Regions from separate parts of the Pseudoalteromonas sp. MQS005 genome, predicted to be linked through region 2. Evidence: predicted binding sites of a transcription regulator. Region 2 holds the regulator's gene; the other holds the start of a gene.
The links. The regulator LexA, encoded in region 2, represses DNA repair genes until DNA is damaged. The targets are predictions, from matches to a motif close to TACTGTATNNNNATACAGTA.
Positions count from the first base shown of each region.

Region 1: A9479_RS02390 (YebG family protein) is a predicted target of LexA. The motif match lies at 2,780-2,799, and genes of this name have one in related genera.

Region 1 covers NZ_LYRQ01000003.1:67,164-73,830, forward strand. Annotated here, with positions in the region: gene nhaB (sodium/proton antiporter NhaB) at 1-1,307, shown strand, start outside; gene dsbB (disulfide bond formation protein DsbB) at 1,425-1,943, shown strand; gene A9479_RS02380 (DUF6170 family protein) at 1,945-2,247, shown strand; gene A9479_RS02385 (ComEA family DNA-binding protein) at 2,260-2,553, opposite strand; gene A9479_RS02390 (YebG family protein) at 2,851-3,150, shown strand; gene putP (sodium/proline symporter PutP) at 3,386-4,897, opposite strand; gene A9479_RS02400 (EAL and HDOD domain-containing protein) at 5,242-6,465, shown strand; gene A9479_RS02405 (VacJ family lipoprotein) at 6,530-6,667, opposite strand, start outside.
Region 2 covers NZ_LYRQ01000010.1:69,976-76,642, reverse strand. Annotated here, with positions in the region: gene norR (nitric oxide reductase transcriptional regulator NorR) at 1-70, opposite strand, end outside; gene hmpA (NO-inducible flavohemoprotein) at 236-1,417, shown strand; gene A9479_RS05460 (endonuclease) at 1,457-2,110, opposite strand; gene A9479_RS05455 (hypothetical protein) at 2,363-2,743, shown strand; gene A9479_RS05450 (PaaI family thioesterase) at 2,773-3,216, opposite strand; gene lexA (transcriptional repressor LexA) at 3,415-4,032, shown strand; gene coxB (cytochrome c oxidase subunit II) at 4,526-5,668, shown strand; gene ctaD (cytochrome c oxidase subunit I) at 5,668-6,667, shown strand, end outside.

The DNA of each region.
Region 1 (6,667 bases), on a different contig from region 2:
TAGCACAAAACCTAGATGTGCTTTTATTACTTATTTTTATGGTTGCCGGTATTTATTTCATGAAAGATCTGCTGCTGTATATTTTTACCAAGTTAGTGGTTTCAGTAAGAAGTAAAACCGTTTTATCGCTTGCCTTTGCAATAGCTGCTGCGTTTTTATCAGCTTTTTTGGATGCCCTAACTGTAATGGCGGTTGTTATTGCGGTGGCAATGGGCTTTTATAGTATTTATCACAAGGTGGCCTCAGGAAAAGATTTTATTAGTGAGCACGATATTAACGATGATAACCAAGTAAAAGAGGTAAACCGTCAAGAGCTTGAAGAGTTTCGTGCTTTTTTACGTAATTTACTCATGCATGCCTCGATTGGGACCGCACTTGGCGGCGTGTGTACTATGGTTGGTGAACCACAAAATTTAATTATTGCAGAGCGAGCAAGTTGGCTATTTGGTGAGTTCTTTTTAAGAATGCTGCCCGTTTCTTTACCCGTGCTTTTTGCGGGCTTATTAACGACCTTTTTATTAGAAAAAACAAAAACCTTTGGCTATGGGGCAAAACTGCCAGAAACAATTCATGCTATTTTAAAAAACCATGCACAAACACTTGATAAAAAACGCACCAAACGCGATAGAGTTAATTTAACAATTCAAGCACTTATCGCTATCTGGTTAATTACTGGCTTAGCATTACACTTAGCAACCGTGGGCTTAATTGGCTTATCGGTGATTATTTTAGCCACGTCGTCTGCCGGTATAATAGAAGAGCACCAACTCGGTAAAGCCTTTGAAGAAGCCCTCCCCTTCACGGCACTACTTTGTGTATTTTTTAGTGTGGTTGCAGTAATCATCGATCAACAACTCTTTACCCCTGTGATTACTTGGGTACTAACATTTGAAGGGCACTTACAATTGGTGATGTTTTTTATCGCTAATGGATTGCTTTCAATGGTCAGTGATAATGTATTTGTCGGCACTGTATATATAAATGAAGTTGCTGCAGCTCTAAAAGCAGGTCAAATAACTCGAGACCAATTTGATTTACTTGCAGTGGCGATAAACACCGGCACAAACTTACCCAGCGTGGCCACCCCTAATGGTCAAGCTGCTTTCTTATTCTTACTGACATCAACACTAGCTCCCGTGTTACGCCTATCTTACGGTCGAATGGTGTATATGGCTTTACCTTACACTTTTGTGCTTACCTTTGTTGGGTTAAGCGCGACTTATTTTGGCTTGAGTGAAATAACCAGTTTGTTTTATGACTGGGGGATAATACAACACCACATCCCTGTAGCGAATTCTGGGCATTAAGTGCTTCCCCGACTTTGAGGAGCTAGGAAATTTCATAGCTTCTCACTTTTCCCTTTTACTTGCTCCGCTGTTTATCCTACGTCATAATCTAAGCCCTTATTTAAATACGGATTTGTTATGAACTGGCTTGCTAATTTAAGTACTCAACGTACACCTTGGTTATTATTCAGTGGGATTGTTTTTCTGCTTGAAGTCATCGCGCTCTTTTTTCAATACAACATGGGGTTAGCACCGTGCATTATGTGTATTTACCAACGCACCGCGGTATTAGGTTTACTTTTTGCAGGTATTATTGGCGCCAGTAAACCAAACAACCTCGTAGTCCGTATTGTCGCTTATACAGTGTGGGGGGTTTCAAGTGTATGGGGGTTACTAATAGCTCGTGAACACATTGAAATGCAAACAACCACTGACCCCTTTGCATTTAGCTGTGAGTTTGAGCCGAATTTTCCAGAGTTTATGCCATTACATCATTGGATACCGCAATTTTTTGAGGCAACCGGTGATTGCGGAAACATAGATTGGCAATTTGCAGGCTTAAGTATGCCAGCATGGATGGAAGTTATTTTTGTATTGTTTACCGCCACACTTTTTGCGTTAGTGGCCAGTCGATTAATCTCTAAAAAGTCACTTTAATATGTTTACTTTTTTTTCAAGCCACGTTGACGAACTTAAACACTTAAAAGTTCGTCAAAGACAAACCGTTATTGCGATCTCGTTAAGTATGCTCTCTCCTAGTGACAGAGTGTTAATGCGTATTGTAAAGCTTATGCTGCTAAGCCCATTTTTTTTAATATTTACCCTTTTTGAAGGATGGCTACTCGTGCCCTTTTTGATTGTGGCTGGTTTAAGCTACCCGCTATTAACTGCCCCCGTAGATGTTAATTTTGCTAAAAAGCACCTTGGTGCTGCCTTAAAACAGTTTGATCAGGGCGCATAGCGCCCTTTTAAGTTAAAACGCCACCTTTCCATCAAGTTTGGCTAGCATTTTTTTACCCACCCCTTTTACTTTAGCTAGATCTTCAAGTGATGCGAAATCACCATTAGTTTCTCTATAATCGATAATTGCCTGTGCTTTTTTCTTGCCGACACCTGGTAACTTAATTAACTGTTTTAAATCAGCAGTATTAATATTAACCACGGCTGATTGCATCTGCTCTGATAGCATATCGCTTTGCGCAAAGGTGGTACCCATAGGTAATAAACATAAAGCAGCGGCTAATGAGATGATTTTAATTAATTTCATACTATTTCCTTTTGTGTTCTTACATGAACATTCGTTGATTATTTACACCCAGCACTTTTACATAACGTTGTGGTTACTAAGTACTAACGGTAACAATCACTCCTTGCGACTCCTTTACTGCAACGCGTTATAAAGTGACTTAATAAATAAAGTAGAGTTACTCTTTATTGTCAACCAAGCTGCAGATAAAATAAGGCTAAAGCTTGCAAAAACGCGCGCAAGCTTGTACTGTATATAAAAACAGTAATCTAATGATTTAAATTAATCATATTGCCACGTAAGTAAGCAGGAGAAATCATGGCTGTTGTTGTTAAATATGTTGTAGAACGAAACGGAGTCGAGCGCATGACGTTTACTACTAAAAAAGAAGCTGATGCCTATGACAAAATGCTCGATATTGCCGAGTCACTAGAACTCATGCTTGAAAAAGTAGATGTACCACTAAGTGAACAACAGGTTGAGTCGCTCGCGCTGGAGATTGCAAAAAGTAAAGACGACTTTATGGCCGTACTTAAAGGTGGTAAAGAAGTACCCGCCAAGGCTAAAAAAACAAAGTCAGATAACGTTGCAGATATAAAAGAGAAAGCAGCGAGTTAGTACTTTTAAAAGCTCAATAGTAATTATTAAAAAAACTGAATTCGTTATTCGAATTCAGTTTTTTTTATGCCTTTAAATAATAATAGCTAAAGGCAAGTAATCGGTGATTAAGCGTCATAATCTCAGCTGTTTAAACGAGATAAATGGTCTCTGCTAAAGGTCAGCCAATAAAAAATGCCAACCAGTTAAACTGATTGGCATTTATAAAAACCAACACTTTACGTTAGCTAATCAGTTACAATGACGATTCAACTTCATCAAACAGATCAGTAATTTCTTTTTTCGGTTCAGCTGTCACAAGGCTTCCTACCACAATAGCAATACTCGCTAAAATGAAGCCTGGGACGATTTCATAAATTACACTGCTCAAGCTCTCACCATTAATGGTAATAGGCGCATAAATCCATACAAGCACTGTTAAAGCACCAACAACCATACCGCTAATAGCCCCTTTTAAGTTCATACGTTTCCAGTAAAGACTAAACAAGACAAGTGGACCAAATGCAGCACCAAAACCAGCCCATGCGTTGCTAACTAAATCAAGTATTGAACTATTACGGTCATACGCTAGGTAAATAGCAAATAACGCAACCAGTATTACGCTAATACGCCCTACTAACACCAGCTCAGTTTGCGAGGCATCGCGGTTTAAGTAAATCTTGTAGAAGTCTTCAGTAAGCGAGCTTGAACACACCAATAATTGCGATGAAATCGTACTCATAATCGCAGCTAAAATAGCAGCCAGTAGGAAACCAGCAATTAATGGGTGGAAAATAAGTTCAGCTAATACTAAGAAAATGGTCTCTTTATCGGCAATAGGCATTTGGTTTTCAATCATAAAGGCAGCACCAAATAAACCGGTAAATACCGCACCAATCGCAGATAGTGTCATCCAAGACATACCAATACGACGCATAGTTGGCATTTCTTTTACTGAGCGAATAGACATAAAGCGAACAATAATATGTGGCTGACCAAAGTAGCCTAAGCCCCAAGCCATCGCAGAAATAATAGCAATGGTAGAACCACCAGCAAACCAATCAAGCATATTCAATGAATGGATTTCACTGGCTTTTGGTGAACTTAACAACTGCTGGTAATTTGCATTTGCTAAAGTATCCATAAATGGCTGATCTAGCATCATATAAGTAGCGATAGGTACTGCAAGCAAGGAGATAAACATAATACAACCTTGCACGAAGTCTGTTAGGCTAACCGCTAAAAAGCCACCAAATAAGGTGTAAACAACAACCACACCCGTGGTGATGTATAAACCCATTTCGTAACTCATCTGAAATGAATTTTCAAATAACTTACCACCGGCGACTACGCCTGATGAAGTATACAAAGTAAAGAACACAATAATAACAATTGCAGAGATCACACGGAGGATATTCTTGTTATCATCAAAACGATTTGCAAAATAATCAGGGATGGTAATAGAGTCATTTGCTTTTTCAGTATAAACACGCAGTCTTGGGGCGACTAAGAAATAGTTTGCCCATGCGCCTAATACTAAGCCAATAGCAATCCAAACCTTGCTAAGCCCAAACAAGTACATTGCGCCAGGTAGGCCCATAAGTAACCAACCACTCATGTCTGATGCACCCGCTGATAAGGCAGCAACACTGGGGGCTAAATTACGACCACCTAGCATATACCCTGATATATCGCTGGTAGATTGCTTATATGCGTATAGTCCTATTCCCAGCATTACAATAAAATATAATGCCAGTGAAATAATCATTCCTGTTTCCAAATTTGCCTCCACTTAAATAAGTAATAACAGGCTTTTAATCCAAATAATGACTCTTGAAATCTTATAATTAAGACAGTATTGGAATAAAAGCTTTCTACTGAACTATAACACGGTAATTGCTAATAACTCCAACCCGCTCATTTAAGTAGATAAAAAACCATCGGTTAGCTCACTTTTGCAACAAATAAAATGAAAAACAATAAAATTAGATTAAGAAATATCAAACCAACCATAGTATTTTATTAATAATGTTCATTTTACCGATGCTATTTTGAATGTTTTCCAATATATTATTACAATGTTAATCAATTTCTACTCTTTCGGAATCCAATATGTATTTTTACGCTGCTCGGCAACCTATTTTAGATCGCAATAAGGAACTAATTGGCTATGAGCTTTTATTTCGTGATGGAGTTGATAACGTATTTCCAAATATTGACGGCGATGAAGCCACGTCTCGACTGATTGAAGGCAGTCAATTTAACTTTGGCTTAGAAGATTTAACTGATAATAAACCCGCTTATATTAACTTTACCTTAGACACCTTGTTAAAAGGCTACCCAACCCTTTTAAACAAAGATGGGGTGGTAATTGAAATACTCGAAACCGTCCAGCCAGGTAAACGCTTATTGGCAATTGTTAAAGACCTAAAAGAAAAAGGCTATACGCTAGCGCTAGATGACTATGCACATCAACCTGTATGGCGGCACTTTTATCCGTTTATCGATATTATTAAAGTCGACTTTTTAACTTGTGATATTGAAAACGTTAAAACGATCATAGAGGATTTAAAACCTTATCCACACATAAAATTACTTGCTGAAAAGGTTGAAACTTACGCGCTTTACAATCAAGCTTTTGAACTAGGTTTTGAATACTTTCAAGGCTTTTTCTTTTCAAAACCAGAAATGGTGCAAAGCAAGGCGTTACCGCCATCGGGCATGGCATTGGCTGAGCTACTCTATGAAACATCCAGCGTAGAAATGGATCTTAAAAAAATCACCGATGTATTTGAGCGTGATGTCAACTTATCGTATAAGCTGCTACGCTACTCAAATTCGGCAGCATTTGCTCGCCGCTCTGAAATAAACACAATAAAACAAGCGCTTATTGTATTGGGCGCGGCTGAAATAAAAAAACTACTCTCTTTATTATTTGCCGCACAAGTCTCTGCAGACAAACCTCTGGAGCTTATTAGGTTGTCGCTAACACGCGCGCGTTTTTGTGAGCTTTTAGCAATTTCACATGGCAAACTTAGAGATACAGGAATAGCATTTTTAACCGGCATGATGTCGCTTATGGATGCCATACTAGATGAAGAGATGGACAGTGTAATGCTTAAACTACCGCTTTCAAATGAGATAAAAGCGGCACTGTTAAACAATGAAGGGCTGCTTGCTGAGTATTTAAACTTAGTAACCCTCTATGAGCAGGGTAACTGGCACGCTGCTAACGATAAAGCCCAACAGCTTAACTTGGGTGATGATGTGCCTGATGCTTACCACGAAGCACTTAATTGGGTTAGTGAACAAATGCAGATAATGATTGATAATTAAAGCGCTCATTAGCAATTAATAACTAAAAATAAAACGCCAGCATTTGCTGGCGTTTTTATTTTTATTAAAGGCTTTCTAAGAAATCTTCGTCAAAATCTTCAGGCTCTTCTTTTATTGGCGGATTGCCATCGTAGAGTTCATATAACTGACGCTGAAAGTAAATGTCTTTAACAAACAGGTATGGGTCTAATGAATCATTTAA
Region 2 (6,667 bases):
AACTGTGAGCATGTAACGTACTTTGCGCAAGTTCTAATGCAACTTGCGTCAGGTTGAATTGTTGGTTCATGTCAAAATGACCTGTTAGTGTATTTTTACAGGTTTTATAGTAGGTCATAAAGACCCATCTTGTAAAGCGAGTTAATTTAACCTTTTGAATATTATAGGTTTAATTAGTTGGCACACTCTGTGTAATGCTAAATGCAAGCAGTTAGTTATTACATAGGAAATAAACATGTTATCCGATAAAACCATACAAATAGTTAAAAGCACGGTGCCATTGCTTGCAGAGGCAGGTACGGTCGTAACCGATCATTTTTACAAGCGCATGTTTAGTCATAATCCCGAGCTTAAACATATTTTTAATATGACTAATCAGGAAACGGGTCGTCAGCAATTTGCATTATTTAATGCGTTGGCTGCGTACGCGCAAAATATTGATAATTTAGCCGTGTTAAAAGAGGCGCTAGCGCGAATTAATCATAAGCATACCAGCCTAAATATTTTACCTGAGCATTATCCTATTGTGGGCGCACATTTAATCGGTACGTTAAAAGAGCTTATTCCTGAGCAGTTTACTGCCGATGTTGAATATGCGTGGCGCGAGGCCTACGGTGTACTTGCTGATATTTGTATTACCGAAGAAGCGGCATTGTATGCGCACAGTAAAAACAACCATGGTGGCTGGGCAGGCACGCGCCAGTTTGAAATTACTGATAAACATGTTGAATCTGAATTCGTAACTAGTTTTACGCTGACACCTGTGGATGGTAAAGCAGTTATTACCTACAAGCCAGGACAGTACATTGGCATTAAAGTTAAGCCTGAGGGCGCAGAATATGAAGAGATCCGCCAGTATTCTATTTCGCAAAAGAGCAATGCTAAAAACTATCGTATTAGCGTTAAAAAAGAGTGCCAACCAAAGCCTGGCGTGGTGTCTAATTATTTACACTCACTAGAGCAAGGCGCACGAGTAGAGTTATACCCGCCAGCGGGAGACTTCATTTTAAAAAATGAGGCAACTCCAGTGGTACTTATTTCAGCAGGCGTTGGCCAAACCCCGATGATGGCGATGCTGCAAACGCTACTTAGTGGTGATAAAAATCAAGCGATTAGTTATTTGCACGCGTGTGAAAACAGCCGCGAATTTTCATTTAAAGGGTATTTAGCGCAGCAAACGGCAATGCATCCACAGCTAAAAACATTTACTTGGTTTAATCAAGGTGGCGAGGAGTGTGATTTCACTGGGCTAATGGATTTAACGGTGCTTGAGGCATCATTACCTATTAGCGAAGGGGCATTTTATTTGTGTGGACCAGCATCATTTATGGCTTACGTAAAAGGCCAGTTACTTGATTTAGGTGTGCAAAGCTCAAACATTCACTACGAAATATTTGGACCACACCAAGCGTTATAGGTTAATTAAAAGCGTGTGTTACACGCTTTTAATTTAAACTTACAGCTTTTTACTATTTGTGTTAGCAGCATAAGCTTGTTGTTGCCAAGCATTAAATAGCTTTTGTTGTTTAGCTGAAATTTTTAAACCATACGTTTTTTGCATGTAAGAGTACGCATCGGCAATGCGTTTACGTGCATGAACAGGCGGTTCAACAACACGTTGTTTAAAATTAACTTTAACCTCACAGCGACCATATTGCGTCGCGTTTTGGGCTAACATGCCAAAGCGGTAGTTTGAGCGATCGGCGTTAATTTCACCAATTGCAGGGGCTAAATTGTTTATATCGGCTTCCATCATGCGAAACTTAGCGCTAACTTTGCGGCAGTTTTTACGCCCACCATCTTGCCAACATTGTAACTGGTGACCAAATTCCCATGCAGGGACAATATGTTCCCATTCAATTCGCAATGCACGTTGATTTACTTTGCCTGAGCGGGTTAGTGTGTTGCGAGGCACGTAGCCACAATGGGTAGGATCGGGTACTAACTTTTTGCCTTGTTTTTTTATATCGCAACCACAATAAATACTTTTAGCGTTTTCGGGAAGGGTATTAATTAAGTGCTTTTTGGCACTCGAAAACCGCGTAAATTGTTCGCCCATTGCTGAAAAACAAGCACAGCAAGCCAACAAAGCTAAAATAAACCGAATCATATCCATCACATACGTGAACTACAGGAGCGCCTAGTTTAAGGCCTAGAATAAAAAAGTAAACTGCCACCGGCATGCTTTAATTTTAATTTGCGTATTTTGTAGAGGGCGTTTTTGAGGAGTAAATAGTGGGCAATATTCAGAGGCTAACGCTAAAAATGCGTTAATGAGGTGATTCCTGCGTTGTTGATTTGGTATAACGGTAAAACTGCGTTAAAGTTTGCAATGAAATTAATAGAGGGTAAAAACGAGATAATGTCGGAAATTCAATTTTTAAATGTAGATCTAGAGCTTGAGTCAAAGCAAGATATTAGCGTATTAGTTGCTGATTTAAAAAAGGTCGCAACTATTTTACATTATGATAAAGACGAATACCGTCAACTTGCTCGCATTGAGGTTGCAGGTGAAATAACCACGCCAGATAAAGCGATTAATCACTTGTGTGAGTTAATCGAGTCGTGTTCACGCAATGCATTAAAGCAATGGTTGAGTTGTTCACGCAGAACTTTCGATATTGGGTTTGAGTCTGGCACTTCGCCAAAATGCTTTAACCAAGCCTTACATGCAGATACCTTGTTACGTATATCTGCAATTGGTGCAGGCGTAGAAATTACTATTTACCCTCTCGAAAAGTAATTTAACTTCAACCTTGGTTAATTGACTTACTAGCCTTTTCGCTCAACTACGGCTGCGGTCATCCGTGATACGCAGCAAAGCTCATTGCGGCTATTGGTTATTTTAATATCCCAAACCGAGCTGCGTTTGCCGATATGATAAGCTCTCGCTGTGGCCGTTAATGTGCCATTGCGTGATGCCTTTAAATGACTTGCACTGATCTCTTGGCCAACACAATAAAACCGATTGAAATCAACTACAAAATTAGCGGCATAACTTGCTACTGTTTCAGCAAGCACCACATTTGCACCACCATGAACGATACCCATAGGGTTATGATGCTCTGGAATTGCCGGCATAGTTGCCACTAAGTAGTCATCACCAATTTCACTGATCTCTATTCCCATGGTTTTCATGAGTGTCCCTTGGCCTGTAATACCTTGATCTAATTGCTTACAAAACTCTAATGTAATCGGTTGATGCCAAATACTCATGCTAGCTCCTTGGATAAGTAATTGAGAATTAAAATTTATTAATATGATAATGCGTTGCTAATAATTACATTTATCACCCTGCTTTTAAAGTAGGTTACTGTTTGATGATAACGGCATATAAGGCATTAATTTATATTTGCGATTTTTAAATAACTGTATATACTCACAGTTAATTGTACTGTATGGAAAACCAGTTGTATGCGACCATTAACGAAACGCCAAGCGCAAATACTCGAACTCATTAAAGTGTTTATTAAAGACACTGGTATGCCTCCTACACGTGCCGAAATTGCACAAACACTGGGTTTTAAAAGTGCGAATGCTGCAGAAGAACACTTAAAAGCACTGGCCAAAAAAGGTGTTATTAAAATGAAGCCAGGCGCGAGTCGGGGCATTCAGCTTGTTGAAGAAGAGGAGCCAGAGCAGTTGGGCTTGCCTTTAATTGGCAGGGTTGCTGCCGGTGAGCCAATATTGGCGCAACAGCATGTAGAAAGCCACTGTAAAATTGACCCTTTAATGTTTAAACCTGCGGCCGATTTTTTATTGCGTGTTAACGGTATGAGTATGAAAGACATTGGTATTATGGATGGTGATTTACTTGCTGTGCATAAAACCCAAGTTGCCGAAAATGGACAAGTTATTGTTGCCCGTGTTGACGACGATGTAACCGTGAAGCGTTTAGAAAAAGCGGGCAGAAAAGTACTCTTACATGCTGAAAATGATGAATTTTCAGCTATTGAAGTCGATTTAGAAAATGAGTCGTTCAATATTGAAGGCTTAGCGGTAGGTGTTATTCGTAACGCTGACTGGATGTAGTATTAAAGCATAATTTAGCGCTTAATAGTGATTAGGCGCTGGGTTTGTTAGCAGCACAATGTCTAACTTATCAAATGTATGACTATATGTTGTTAAGTGCTTCTCCTATCATAAATAAAATCACTAAATACTTTATAAATTAACAAATTTACTCTGCTTTTTTAAGTTAACAATTTTTTATATTTCTATCCTGTAATTTCAATACACCCCTTACTAAACCTGACTCTTAGATTAATTGCCTGACTAGTTGCTATTTTTTTAGCTGCGCATTTTAAAAAATACACCTTGTTTATTTTTCATACTCACCTTGCTTATTGTTTATTTTTTAACTAGTTATTAAAGAGCTGGAATAAAAATAACTCACAGCTTAGTCGTTTTGAGAACACACATTTACTAAATCCAGCACCCTTATAAAAAATAAAAATAACGAATAGGCGTTTAAGCCGTATGCCTCTTCGCTTTGCGTCAGCAATAGCATCAAAGGAGCCGTCACATGGGTAAGCTGAGTTCTTCCTTGTGGCTTATATTGTTTGTTTTTTCGCAGAATGTGCTTGCTAATAGCCAATATAATATGCGTAAAGGCGTAACCGATATAAGTAATAATGTATACCAACTGCACATGACTATTTTTTTAATATGTTGTGTGATTGGGGTGATCGTGTTTGCCATTATGTTTTGGGCACTCATTCATCATCGCAAATCTAAAGGGGCTGTCCCTGCCCAATTCCATGAAAGCACCAAAGTAGAAATACTGTGGACTGCGATCCCTTTTGTCATATTAATTGTTATGGCCATTCCTGCGACTAAAACCTTAATTGCCATGGAGGATGCCAGCAAAGCTGATCTCACCATTAAAATTACAGGCTCACAGTGGAAGTGGCATTACGAGTATATGGGGGAGGACGTTGAGTTTTATTCCATGCTAGCTACCCCTCAAAATGAAATAACCAACCTTGCTGATAAAAACCCGAATTATTTACTCGAGGTCGATAAACCACTGGTACTACCTATTAATCAAAAAGTACGCTTTTTAATGACTTCAGATGATGTTATTCACTCATGGTGGGTGCCTGACTTTGCCGTTAAAAAAGATGCAAACCCTGGGTTTATTAACGAAACATGGACCAATATTAATGAGGTCGGTACTTACCGTGGGCAGTGTGCAGAGCTTTGCGGTAAAGATCATGGTTTTATGCCTGTTGTAGTAGAAGCTAAAACAGAAGAAGACTTCAAAACGTGGTTAGCAGAGGCTAAACAAGCCAAACAAAAAGCAGCTGAGGCAGACGCTGCGTTATTAGACCAAGTTGTACCAAAAGAGGAGCTGATGGCGCTTGGTGAGCAGGTTTATATGGCGAGCTGCGCGGCGTGCCATCAACCAACTGGCTTAGGCTTACCGGGTGTTTTCCCGGCCCTTAAAGGCAGCCCAATAGTCATAGGTGATATCAAAGGGCATATAGATATTTTGCTCCACGGTAAACCAGGTACGGCTATGCAGTCTTTCGCAAAGCAATTATCAATCAAGCAAATAGCAGCTGTTATTACCTATAAACGCAACGCGTGGGGTAATGACACTGGTGATGTAATTCAACCGAGCGAGATACAAGCGGCACTGGATGCTGATGGGGAGGCTAAATAATGAGTAGCATTGCAGAACAACCTAATACCAATGAGGCTCATCATGCCCATCAACCTGCCACAGGCTTTAAGCGCTGGTTATTTACAACCAACCATAAAGATATAGGTAGCTTATATTTAATTTTTTCACTCACCATGTTTTTAATTGGTGGGGCAATGGCGATGGTTATTCGAGCTGAGTTATTTCAGCCGGGCCTACAACTGGTTGATCCTCACTTTTTTAATCAAATGACCACAGTGCATGGTTTAATAATGGTGTTTGGTGCGGTTATGCCAGCCTTTACCGGCTTGGCAAACTGGATGATCCCGCTAATGATTGGTGCGCCAGATATGGCCTTACCGAGAATGAATAACTGGAGCTTTTGGATTTTACCGTTTGCGTTTTTAATCCTATTAGCTTCATTATTTATGCCCGGTGGTGGCCCTGCATTTGGTTGGACCTTTTACGCGCCGCTTTCCACCACTTATAGTAACGACAACACAGCAATGTTTGTATTTGCTGTGCATATTATGGGTATTAGTTCGATTATGGGGGCCATTAATGTGGTGGTCACCATAGTAAATATGCGTGCTCCGGGTATGACGTGGATGAAGCTGCCGTTATTTGTGTGGACATGGTTGATCACGGCGTTTTTACTTATTGCAGTTATGCCGGTACTTGCTGGTGCAGTTACTATGGTGCTCACCGATAAATACTTCGCGACCAGTTTCTTTGATGCCGCTGGTGGTGGCGATCCGGTGATGTTCCAACATATTTTTTGGTTTTTTGGTCACCCTGAAGTTTATATTATGATTTTGCCTGCCTTTGGCATTATTTCTACGATTGTTCCCACCTTTTCACGTAAAAAACTATTTGGTTATGCCTCTATGGTTTATGCCACCTCTTCGATTGCTTTGTTGAGTTTTATTGTGTGGGCGCATCATATGTTTACCACAGGTATGCCCGTGGCGGGTGAGTTGTTTTTTATGTACGCGACTATGTTGATATCGGTACCTACCG